Regions from separate parts of the Tardiphaga sp. 839_C3_N1_4 genome, predicted to be linked through region 1. Evidence: predicted binding sites of a transcription regulator. Region 1 holds the regulator's gene; each other region holds the start of a gene.

Evidence for each region. The regulator LexA, encoded in region 1, represses DNA repair genes until DNA is damaged. The targets are predictions, from matches to a motif close to TGTTCNNNNTGTGTTCNG.
Region 2: recA (recombinase RecA) is a predicted target of LexA. The motif match lies at 1,081-1,098, and genes of this name have one in related genera.
Region 3: radA (DNA repair protein RadA) is a predicted target of LexA. The motif match lies at 1,550-1,567, and genes of this name have one in related genera.
Region 4: AB8A38_RS08735 (ImuA family protein) is a predicted target of LexA. The motif match lies at 1,813-1,830, and genes of this name have one in related genera.

What each region holds. Positions count from the first base shown of each region.
Region 1 covers NZ_JBPWQD010000001.1:1,259,520-1,262,484, forward strand. Annotated here, with positions in the region: gene AB8A38_RS06350 (Orn/Lys/Arg decarboxylase N-terminal domain-containing protein) at 1-452, shown strand, start outside; gene AB8A38_RS06355 (GNAT family N-acetyltransferase) at 474-1,043, shown strand; gene lexA (transcriptional repressor LexA) at 1,345-2,067, shown strand; partial or broken gene AB8A38_RS06365 (ComEC/Rec2 family competence protein) at 2,086-2,965, opposite strand, start outside.
Region 2 covers NZ_JBPWQD010000001.1:5,943,896-5,946,860, reverse strand. Annotated here, with positions in the region: gene recA (recombinase RecA) at 1-979, opposite strand, end outside; gene AB8A38_RS28450 (hypothetical protein) at 1,223-1,447, shown strand; gene AB8A38_RS28445 (hypothetical protein) at 1,586-1,813, shown strand; gene AB8A38_RS28440 (acyl-CoA thioesterase) at 1,854-2,291, opposite strand; gene AB8A38_RS28435 (hypothetical protein) at 2,394-2,711, opposite strand.
Region 3 covers NZ_JBPWQD010000001.1:595,391-598,355, forward strand. Annotated here, with positions in the region: gene radA (DNA repair protein RadA) at 64-1,524, opposite strand; gene AB8A38_RS03170 (hypothetical protein) at 1,998-2,264, shown strand; gene AB8A38_RS03175 (hypothetical protein) at 2,541-2,900, shown strand.
Region 4 covers NZ_JBPWQD010000001.1:1,753,638-1,756,602, reverse strand. Annotated here, with positions in the region: gene AB8A38_RS08745 (UdgX family uracil-DNA binding protein) at 1-467, opposite strand, end outside; gene AB8A38_RS08740 (putative DNA modification/repair radical SAM protein) at 489-1,730, opposite strand; gene AB8A38_RS08735 (ImuA family protein) at 1,893-2,684, shown strand; gene AB8A38_RS08730 (Y-family DNA polymerase) at 2,578-2,965, shown strand, end outside.

The DNA.
Region 1 (2,965 bases):
ACGTCATCCCGGAATTCGCGCGGCGCAGGCCGGCGCGTTATGCGGGCATACGCCTGCGGGATCTGTGCGGCGACATGCACCGGTTCTTCCGCGAGGCCAATGTGAGCGAACTCCAGACCAAACAGTTCGCCGCCGATCACTTGCCGGAGATCGCCATGTCGCCCCATGATGCCGCGCGCTGTCTGGTGCGCAACGACGTCGACTACCTCCCTATCGATGAGATCTTCGGGCGGGTCGCGACGACGCCGTTCGTGGTCTATCCGCCCGGCATCGCCACGATCGTGCCGGGCGAGCGGCTCACCGAACGCTCCAAGCCGATGATCGATTACCTCAAGATGTTTGAGACCTGCTTCAACACCTTCCCGGGCTTCGACGTCGAAATCCAGGGCATCTACCGCAAGGTCGACGCCAATGGCCGGATCCGACTTTACACTTATGTGGTCTCCGAATAGGGAGCACGTAAGGAGCCTGATTTGCAAACGGAACTCGAACAGCCGGTCGTCATACGACCCTCGCGCGACACCGACGTCGATGCCATGCTGGCGATCTATCGCCGGCACATCCGGCAAGGCGTCGAGGAAGGCGTCAGCGACGCCGACACGCCGCAGCCCGACGATCTCAGAGACCGGCGCAAGAATCTGCGCAGCAAGCGATTTCCGCACCTCGTCGCCACGCAAGGCGGCGAGGTCGTGGGCTACGCCTATGTGGTGCTGTTCCGCAAGCGACCGGCCTATCGCTACACGGTCAAGCATTCGATCTACATCCACCACGGACATGTCGGCCGAGGCATCGGCCGCCTGTTGATGCGCGAACTGATCGACGTCTGCGCGGCGGCCGGCTTCCGGCAGATCATCGGCTATATCGATGCCGACAACACGGCCTCCCTCGGCCTTCATGAGAGCTTCGGCTTTGCCCGCGTCGGCTTGCTGCCCGGCGTCGCCTATCGCTCCGGCCGCTGGGCCGACACGATCATGGTTCAGCGCTCGCTGGCGACCGGCTCCACGACACCGCCGCCGCCCGTTGGGCGCATGACGTCTGCGTAGCCCAGGCGACCGGGAAGCATTTTCCGTATCCGTCGAGGATCGACGACTGGTGAGGAACAACCTCCTCAAACCTCCCTCAACGTGCGTTCTGTTGACGGCAAATTAAGCATTGCAGAACACATATGGAACATATAGTGTTCGTTCATGATTTGTTTCGAGATTCTGTGGCTTTGAGTAGTTTGAGAGTGCCCGAACTCGCGCAACCGATCTTCGAACGATCGTCTCTGGATTGAGGCTCACTGTTCGAAGGCCCTTTGAAACGCACGCGGCGGCCGACACCGTCAACTGAGGATGGCTTCAGATGCTCACGCGCAAACAATACGAACTCCTGCGATTCATCGATCAACGGTTGAAGGAAGCCGGCGTCCCGCCCTCCTTCGACGAGATGAAGGATGCGCTCGACCTGCGCTCGAAGTCCGGCATCCATCGTCTGATCACAGCGCTGGAAGAACGCGGCTTCATACGCCGTCTACCCAATCGCGCCCGTGCCATCGAAGTCATCAAGCTGCCAGAGCTCGGCGCGCCGGTCACCGGCGGTACCGGACGCCGCGGCTTTACGCCCAGCGTCATCGAAGGCACGCTTGGCAAGGTGCGTTCGGCCGCCAGCATCGCTAGCCACAGCGGCGATGATGACAACGGCCGCACGGTTGCTATCCCGGTCATGGGCCGGATCGCGGCCGGTACGCCGATCGAGGCGCTGCAGACCCGCAGCCACACCATCAGCATGCCCGCCGACATGCTCGGCTCCGGCGAACATTATGCGCTCGAAGTGCGCGGCGATTCCATGCAGGACGCCGGCATTCTCGACGGCGATACCGTGTTGATCCAGCGCAACGAAAGCGCCGACACCGGCGACATCGTGGTGGCCCTGATCGACGATGAGGAAGCCACGTTGAAGCGCTTCCGCCGCCGCGGCGCGTCGATCGCGCTGGAGCCCGCCAACGATGCTTACGAAGTCCGCATCCTGCCGCCCAACCGGGTGCGCATTCAGGGCAAGCTGATTGGCCTGTATCGGCGTTACTGAGGCTATCGCCTCGGCGGATTACTGATCTTCGGATTGAAGATCGGTTTCCGCCGGCGTCGCATCCACCGGCCGGTTTTGCGGTGGACGACCGGTCTGGATCAGATCGTGCTGGGGCTCATCGGGAATTGCGCGCGACCACGGACGGTCCAGGCCCCGTGGCCGCACGGCATCGATGGTAAAGCCGTTCGCGGTTCGCTGCAGGCTCACCGCACCATTTCGTTGCAAGCGATCCTGATCGATCACCAGCGCCCTGCAATCCCTCGGCGGCTGTCGCGTCGTGACGATGAGCGCCGCTTTCTCGCAATCGTCGGTGAACGCGTCAGGCTGTAGAACCAGCGCCACCAGAGCGCCATCGGCCAGCGGCGTGATGCACCCGTCGCGGTCGCAGGACACACCGTGGCTGACGGAGGCATCGGTCGGCAGACGCGCATCGGCATCGCCGGCGAGCCACTCTTTCAGCAAAAATGTATCCTTGGCGCCGCGCATCACATGCAGGTGCCCGTCCCTGCCCCGTACCGCGACGCTGCGACCGTCCCCCGAGATCAATACATCCGGCTGCTTGACCAGCAACGCCCAGACAATCGAGAGTGCAAGCACACCAAGCCCTGCGAGGCGCAACGGCGTGCGCAGCAATCCCAGCACGATGATGCCGATACTGGCTGATATCAGCGGTCCGGTGCCGAACACCGGCATTCGGCCGATGGCGCCGGGCAAGGCTGCCACCCATTGCGTGACCACGATCATCCACTGAATGCCGACATCCATCAGCCGCCAGAACACACCGTCAAAGCCGAACGGCATGGCCACCAAACCGAGAATGCCCGCCGGCATCACCAGCGCCGAGACCACCGGCATCGCGAGGAGATTGGCGAGAACGCCGTAAGGCGTGACGCGATGA
Region 2 (2,965 bases), 4.7 Mb from region 1:
CAGGATTGGCCTTCAGGAAGGCCTTGGAATTCTCGCGGCCCTGGCCGAGACGCTGGCTGTCATAGGAGAACCAGGCGCCGGACTTCTCGACGATGCCCGCCTTGACACCGAGATCGAGGATTTCGCCCATCTTGGAAACGCCTTCGCCATACATGATGTCGAATTCGACCTGCTTGAAAGGCGGCGCCAGCTTGTTCTTCACCACCTTGACGCGGGTCGAATTGCCGACCACTTCGTCGCGCTCCTTGATCGCGCCGATGCGGCGGATGTCGAGACGGACCGAGGCGTAGAATTTCAGCGCATTGCCGCCGGTGGTGGTTTCCGGCGAGCCATACATCACACCGATCTTCATGCGGATCTGGTTGATGAAGATCACCATCGTATTGGATTTGTTGATCGAGGCGGTCAGCTTGCGCAGCGCCTGGCTCATCAACCGCGCTTGAAGTCCGGGCAGCGCGTCGCCCATTTCGCCTTCGAGTTCGGCGCGCGGCACGAGAGCAGCCACGGAGTCGATGATCAGCACGTCCACCGCGCCGGAGCGCACCAGCGTGTCGGCGATTTCCAGCGCCTGTTCGCCGTGGTCCGGCTGCGAGATCAGGAGTTCATCGACATTGACGCCCAGCTTGCGGGCATAGACCGGGTCGAGCGCGTGTTCGGCGTCGATGAAGGCGCAGATGCCGCCCTTCTTCTGGGCTTCCGCGGCGCAATGCAGCGCCAAAGTGGTCTTACCCGAGGATTCCGGTCCGTAAATCTCGATCACGCGACCCTTCGGCAGCCCGCCGACGCCGAGCGCGATATCGAGGCCGAGCGAGCCCGACGAAATCACCTCGATGTCCATCGACCGGTCGTTCTTGCCGAGCTTCATCACCGAGCCCTTGCCGAACTGGCGCTCGATCTGGGAGAGCGCGGCCGACAGGGCCTTGGTCTTGTCCATGGAGGATCCTTCAACGATACGCAGGGCAGTCGGAGTGGTAGCCATTGATCTAGCTCCTTATGAAGGGATTCGCGACAGGGACAAACGGCAAGCGCCAAGAACGGCGGCGCTGTTCGGATTGAAAACAATGTACCCTATCTGTTCTATGTTCGCAATATGTTCTTTTGAGAATTTCGGTACTGGCCTGTTGCCGACCGCAGTGGCCTAGTTTGAAAACAGCAGTGGTCTGATTTGATATACTGCCCATCGCACCCTGTTTCACGAATTCGAACTGACCGAACTCGCGCCATGCCGTTCACTGCAATACTAGCCCGAATTAAAAAGCTCATTCTTGTCGATGAGTCTGAGCACTACGCTGCCATCGAGCGTGGCTTTCGCGACGGCTCGTTGCATCAGCCCGTCAACCCGATGTCGGATGCCGAGCTGGCCAAGGCCATAGCCGAGTTCACGAAGACGCAACCTTCGGCCGGGAGCATCAAGATCCTGGGCGGCCGCTTCAATCCAAAGAAGTAACGCCGCCGTCGCAGACGGCCTTTTCCGCAACAAGACCCCCTCATCGATTCCGTTGAACGAAAAGGCATTTTCGGGCCGCGACGGAGACTGGACAGGGCCTCACCGCCACTTTAGAACGCTTCTAGCCAGGGAGCGTGGATGCCCAAGCCAAAGAAAACCGCCGCCGAACTTCAGAAGATCATTCGAGAAGCCGCCGCAATCGCAGGGCCATGGCCCAAGAACATGAGCGTGATCATCTATTCGCTCGATGACAGCTGGCGCGTCATCGTCAGTTACTCGGATCCGGCCCAGACCCCTTTTCGCGACCGGTTGATGGAGATCTGCCGGGGCCTCGCCCATTTCTACGATCTGGACGAGCCAGCCTAGAGTCGCCCGGCGCGCGCACTGGGCCCATGTGACCTGTGCTTTATCCCACGAGATGCGCCTCGCGCGTGGCGATCAGGTCGCGGATCGGTTGCGCGATCGGCACCGGGCGATGGGTCCTCTGGTCGGTATTGACCCAGACGATCTCGCCGGTGGCAAACAGATCGCCGGCTGCGCGCGCGAAGATGCCGAGCTCGAACACCAGACTGGAATTGCCGATCCGCGCCACGCGCGCGGCAACATCGAGCTCCTGATCGAACAGGATCGGCGCCTTGTATTCGATCACCGATTTGACGACGTGAAAGTCGACGCCGCTCACTTTGGCATCGGCAAACTGGTCATAGCCGAGCGCACGAAAATATTCGGTAATGGTCGTATCGAAGTAAGTGAGATAGTGCGCGTTGAACACGACGCCCTGACCATCGATCTCGGAATAGCGCACCCGAAACGGGTGGAAGAACCAGAACCGGTCGCGCGACATATGCCCCTCGCCTATGATGGCGGCTTCGATCTCCGCCCTGATGCTCCCTAGCCTCTCTTGCGCAGCGAAGCTAGCCGCCGCAGGGAGACCTCATGCCGCAACTCAGCTCCGCTTGATCGCCTTCAGCACAATGAAAATGTGCGATGCCGCGATGATCACCGACGCCAAGATGAGTCCGAGATTGGCGCCGTGAACCTTCTCCGGCGCAAAGGTCGTCGCCGTCCAGATGATCAGGCGCACCGTCAGCATGAAGACGACCATGCCCCACAGTGCAATCCGCTTCGGCGCATCCCATGTCGGCTTGCCGTCAAACCCCCATTGCATCGCGATGCGCTCACCTGCGATCCGCGGCTCGCCATAGAGGTTGCACACGATCATGACGGTCAGAGCACATGCAAATACGATATCGGCCGACGACATGATTGCCCCTATGTGAAATCGCGGCCGGATGACGCCCGCATCTCATCCCATCATACCGCAACGATCATGGCGCCCCATATCATGGCGGCCTTCGATGACAACCCAGAGATGCATCCCGGTTCCGAAAACGTATCCCTGCACGCGACGAGCCGCGCAAAAAAACCGTTTATTTGCCGCAAATTTTGCACATTTCTATCGACGCACGGAACAAGTTGGTTTAGCGGTATCATCGTCTTACAGCAACCTCAGGTGCT
Region 3 (2,965 bases), 660 kb from region 1:
CATCTGCGCAGTCTGTCGCGCGCGCATTCTATAGCGGCCGCAGCAGCACAGGTCACGTCGCTGTCAGCCGTCCTGGCGCTTGAATCGCGCCGGTACGGTATTTTTCTCGGCATCTGTGCTTTTGCTGTTGTCGCGCGTGGGTTTGACGCCGCGGGCAGCGATATCGGCGACCAGCGAGGTCAGGCCGCCGATGGTATTGAGGGACAGTCCGGCATCGCCGCCGGGATCGCCGCGCGCCGATTCCGGCAGCACTGCGCGGCCGAAGCCGAGTTTTGCCGCCTCTTTCAGCCGCGCCGATGTCTGCGCCACCGGGCGCACCGCGCCGGACAGCGAGATTTCGCCGAAATAGACCGCGTCGGTGGGCAGCGGGGCGTTGCACAGCGACGACACCAGTGCTGCGGCCGCGGCCATGTCGGCGGCGGGCTCGTTGATGCGCAATCCGCCGGCGACGTTGAAATAGACGTCGTAGCCCGACAGCTTGACCCCGCAATGGGCCTCCAGCACGGCCAGCACCATGGACAGCCGGGAGGAATCCCAACCCACCACGGCGCGGCGCGGCGTGCCCAAAGTCGTCGGCGCAACCAGAGCCTGCAGTTCCACCAGCACCGGACGGGTGCCCTCCATGCCGGCGAAGACGGCGGTGCCCGGCGAGCCGAGATCGCGATCGGACAGGAACAGCTCGGAGGGGTTGGAGACCTCGCGCAGGCCGAGCCCCGTCATCTCGAACACGCCGATCTCGTCGGTCGGGCCGAAGCGGTTCTTCACCGCGCGCAGGATGCGGAACTGCTGCGAGCCTTCGCCCTCGAACGACATCACGGCATCGACCATGTGCTCGACGACACGAGGCCCGGCGATCTGGCCGTCCTTGGTGACATGGCCGACCAGGATGATAGTGGCCCCGGATTTCTTGGCGAAGCGAATGAGCGCCTGCGCCGAGGCGCGGACCTGGGTGACGGTGCCGGGCGCGGATTCCACCGTGTCGGTCCACATGGTTTGGATCGAGTCGATCACGATCAGCCGCGGTACCGTGCCTTCGGACAGCGTGGCGACGATATCTTCGACCGAGGTTTCGGACGCGAGCTGTACCGAGGCGTCCGCGAGGCCCAAACGCGACGCGCGCAGCCGCACTTGCGCCACGGCTTCTTCGCCGGAGATATAGACGACGCGATGGCCGGCGCGCGCCATCAGGCTGGTGGCCTGGGTCAGCAAGGTCGATTTACCGATGCCGGGATCGCCGCCGATCAAGAGCACCGAGCCGCGCACGAAACCGCCGCCGGTGACGCGGTCGAGCTCGCCCATCCCCGAGGCTATGCGCGGCGCATCGTTGCTCTGGCCAGTCAGGCTTTCGAGATTGAAGGTGCGCCCCTTGCGCTTGGAGCGCGCGCTGACCGGAATCGTGGTGACGCCGGTGGTGTCCTCCTCGGCCAGCGAATTCCACTCGCCGCAGGCGTCGCACTTGCCCTGCCACTTGTTATAGGCGGCGCCGCAATTCTGGCAGACGAAGGAGAGGAGGTTCTTGGCCATTGGCGGAAGGAATCGCGGCTGTGGTTGTTTTTGGTTTGTTCTCTTGGTCTACGCGGTTGAACGGGGCATTTGCAAGTTTCTTCTCGAAGGGGTCGCCAGCCTCGCCGGGGGGACGCATCGACCGGCACATGGGCAAGGTCTATTCGGTTGCCAAAAATTCCGACGCGCGAGAGCTGGTCGGCAATGTCGGCCTGGATCGCCTTTGCCGCGGCGATGCCGGAGGTGCAGCCTCTGCAACGGTCCTTCTTCAGCTTGGCGATTGCTTACGCTCGGTAGACGCGCCGAGAGCAGAATCCAGATGCAAGCACTGGTAAGGAATCGAGGCTGCTCGACCAACCAGCTGAGCCGCAGTCCAGCGCTTCACGAGTCTAATTCATTCCGTGCAGGAGCACGCGTGGAACTGCCATGCGACGAATCCTTCATTAACCTCCGCTCGATAGCCTCACCGCAGTGACGTCAGCGTGAGGTGTGCCGTGCGTATTTTGATGATCGTGCTGGGTGCGGCGACGCTGGCGACGCCGGTACTTGCCTCTGACTACCGCGATGCGCGCTATCGCGCCGGCACGGCGCGCTATCCCATCACAATGGATACCGGCATTCGCGCGCCGCCGCCGCTTTACTATGTGGAAGCGCCGCCGCGTTATGTGCGGGATTTGAGAACGGGCGAACCGGGCCAATGGGTGGTTCGCCAACCGAGTGTGTTCGAGCACCTCTTCGGGCTGCCTCGCGACGGCTATTAGGTTGGCTGCAGAGGCCGATTGATCTCACGTCGCGCTCTGCGGTGAATCCAGGCGCAGTGCAGCTGTGCCTGCCTTGGCATCCTCATATGTTGCCGTCATCAAATCTTAAGCACGTTCATCAAGGTAAATATCAGGACCGCGTTGACCGGTGGTGGTGCTTGGCTAAGTGTCGCGCATCAAAGCGATACGAACCCATTTCAAACAAGCTCGCCACGGGGTCTCATCATGACAAAATTGATTGCTGCTGCGATGTTCGCCACTGTCGCCGGAATGGCGATGCCCAATGCGGCCTCGGCGGGTTGCTATAACTGCTACACACCGCCGCCGTGCCAGACTTGCTATCAGCAGCAGGTGGTGCCGCCGCAGTATCGCACTGTCGAAGAGACGGTGATGGTGGCTCCCGGCCGCACCGTCGCGCGCCGCACGCCGGCGCAGTACGAGACGGTGATGGTGCCGAAGACCGTGATGGTTGCGCCTGCGCGCGTCGATTACGAGCGCATCCCGGCACAATATGCCACGCAGCAGCGCGTCCAGATGGTCGCTCCGGCGCAGGTCTATTACGCACCGGTGCAGCAGGGCTGCTCGACCTGCAATCGCGGCTTCAGCTTCGGCTCAAGCTACGGATACGGCCACTAAGCCGCGGTAGCTCAGATTTTCAGGACTGCGATTGGCCGCCTCAGGGCGGCCGATTTGCGTTTGGG
Region 4 (2,965 bases), 490 kb from region 1:
GCGGCGAGTTCGACGATGTAATGCTCGGGCTCGAACCAGGCGACGAAATGCGAATTCGGCTCGCGGCCGATTTCGCGAAACCGTACGAAAGCATGCATCTTGTGCTCGTCGCGCCGGACAGCCTTAGCCATCGCCTGCAATTTAGCGATGTCGGAATCGATCGCGACATGGATCAGATCGGGATTGTCGCGCAGGCGCCACAGCAAACGATAGAGCAGGGCGAAGCGTTCGGGATCGCGATGCAGGATCGCAGTGTCGGCGAGTTCGACGAATTTGGCCGGAACGTTGAACGTGCCTTTTGCAGCGTCGGATAGCGACGTTGCTGGCGAGGCAGAGAACAATTCAGGCTCGGCGCCTGCAACCGTCCATGTCACATCGCCGGGAGCAATGTCGTTGAGCGCCAGTTTGCGTGCCGCCTTGCGCCAGCCTTCAAAGTCGGTGTCGCTCTCCAGCACGATGGTGTGCATCGGGTCTCCTGAAATGAAAGTCTAGAATCCAAATCCCAATTGGGTTGCCTTCGGTTTGAACCGCTCCGCCAGTTTTGCGCTGTCCAGCAAATTCACGGCGGGGCGATGATCCGGAAGAACGATGAAAGGCAGTGCCTTGTTCCGCGGAATATGCAGCCGAGCGAGGTCGCCGACGCGGATCGACGAGATGCGGCGCGTTTCGATGATCCGCTGCACGGCCTTGGCGCCAAAGCCGGGCACGCGCAAAAGGTCTTCGCGGCTGGCGCGGTTGACGTCGAGCGGGAAGCGCTCGCGGTGTCGCAGCGCCCAGGCGAGCTTCGGATCCATCTCCAGCGACAGCATGCCGTGGCTGTCATCGACGATTTCGTCGGCGTCGAAGCCGTAAAAGCGCATCAGCCAGTCGGCCTGATACAGCCGATGCTCTCGGATCAGCGGTGGGGCGCGCAGCGGCAGCGAACGGCTGGCATCGGGGATCGGGCTGAAGGCGGAGTAATAGACGCGCTTGAGATTGTAGGACCCGTAGAGATTGGCCGAGGTCCGGATGATGGTTGAATCATTGGCGCTGTCGGCGCCGACGATCATCTGCGTGCTCTGGCCGGCCGGCGCAAAACGCGGCCCGACTTTGCCGCGTGGCGTCGGCTTGCGTTCTTCGCGGGCTTCATCGAGCTTCAACCGCAATCGACCCATGGTGCGACGAATGGCGCGGACGTCTTTCTCCGGCGCCAGCTTCGCGAGGCTGTCTTCTTCCGGCACCTCTATATTGATGGAGAGCCGGTCGGCATATTTGCCGGCCTCGGTGATCAGCGCATCGTCGGCTTCCGGAATGGTCTTGAGGTGGATATAGCCGCGGAAGTGATGCTCCTCGCGCAGTTTTCGCGCGACGGCGACAACCTGTTCCATCGTGTAATCGGCGCTGCGGATGATGCCCGAGGAAAGAAACAGTCCCTCGATGTAATTGCGTCGATAGAAATCCAGCGTCAGTTGCACCACTTCGTCGACGGTGAAGCGGGCGCGCGTCACATTGCTGGAGGCCCGGTTGACGCAATAAAGGCAATCGTAATTGCAGGCATTGGTGAGCAGGATCTTCAGCAGCGAGATGCAGCGGCCGTCCGGCGCATAGGAATGACAGATCCCCATGCCTGCATCGGTCGAGCCGATGCCTTTGCCGTCGCGGGAGTCCCGTTTCTCGGTACCGCTGGACGCACAGGACGCGTCGTATTTCGCGGCATCCGCCAGGATCTCCAGCTTGCGCTTCACGTCCATGTTCAAAAATCCCTTTGATTTCAAATGCTAAAAAAGTGGCTGATGATCCCGATTGACTTGGTTTGCCATCTTAGCTTTATATTAGAACATATCATGAACAAATGGGCCGGCAATGGGTTCACTAAAAACCCGCCACGGCAAAACAATTTCGAGGAGCGGCGCATGACCGGCGCACGCATGGCCACGCTCGCGCAATTGCGCGGCAGTATCGAGCGCATCGAGACCCACAGCGATACCTATGCGCCGGATCGCGTGTCGCTCGGTCATGCCGAGGCGGACGCGGCGCTGCAAGGCGGGCTCGCACGTGGCACGATGCATGAGGTGTTCGCCGAAGGCCGTCACAGCGCGGCGGCCACGGGCTTTGTCGCGGCCCTCGCGCATCGTGTCTCGGCAAAGCGGCCGCTGCTGTGGATCCGGCAGGATTTCTCCGAACGCGAATGCGGCGCGCTGGCCATGAGCGGCTGGCGGGAACTCGGTCTCGATCCGCGCTTGCTGGTCACCGTGCGCGCGCCCGATGTGGAGACGGCATTGCGGACCACGGCTGATGCGCTGGCCTGCGATGCGCTGGGCAGCGTCGTGCTGGAGACCTGGGGCGACAGCAAGCAGTTCGACTTGGTCGCCAGCCGCAAACTCACGCTGGCAGCGCGGGGCTCGGGCGTCACGTGCCTGTTGCTGCGGACTGCAGGCGTTCCGGTCTCGAGTACGGCAGAGACGCGCTGGATCATCCGCTCCGCGCATTCGCCGCCATTCAGGCCCTGGCAATCATGGGGCGTGCCCATGCTCGACGTGCAACTGGTTCGAAATCGTCACGGCCCGAACGGGCAATGGATCATGGAATGGAAGTGTGATGAGTGCGTTTTCCGTGACACATCGGCGCATCCTCAGCCTGTGGCTGCCGCGCCTGCCAACCGATCGCATCAAACGTCAGCTCGCGCGCAACGGCGCGCCAGCTAATCTGCAAGCAAGTATTGTCGTCGCCAAGCAAAGCAATGCGCTGCAGATTTCCGCGCTGGACGATGCCGCGGCGAAGCTCGGCCTTGAACCAGGTCTGCCGCTCGCCAATGCCCGTGCGGTCTGTCCGGACATTCAGGTGTTCGATGCTGATCCTGTCGCCGATACGCAGGTACTGACCGACATCGCCGATTGGTGCGACCGCTTCACACCGTTGGTGGCGCTGGATCTGCCGCATGGTCTGTTTCTCGACATCACCGGCTGTGCCCATCTGTTCGGTGGCG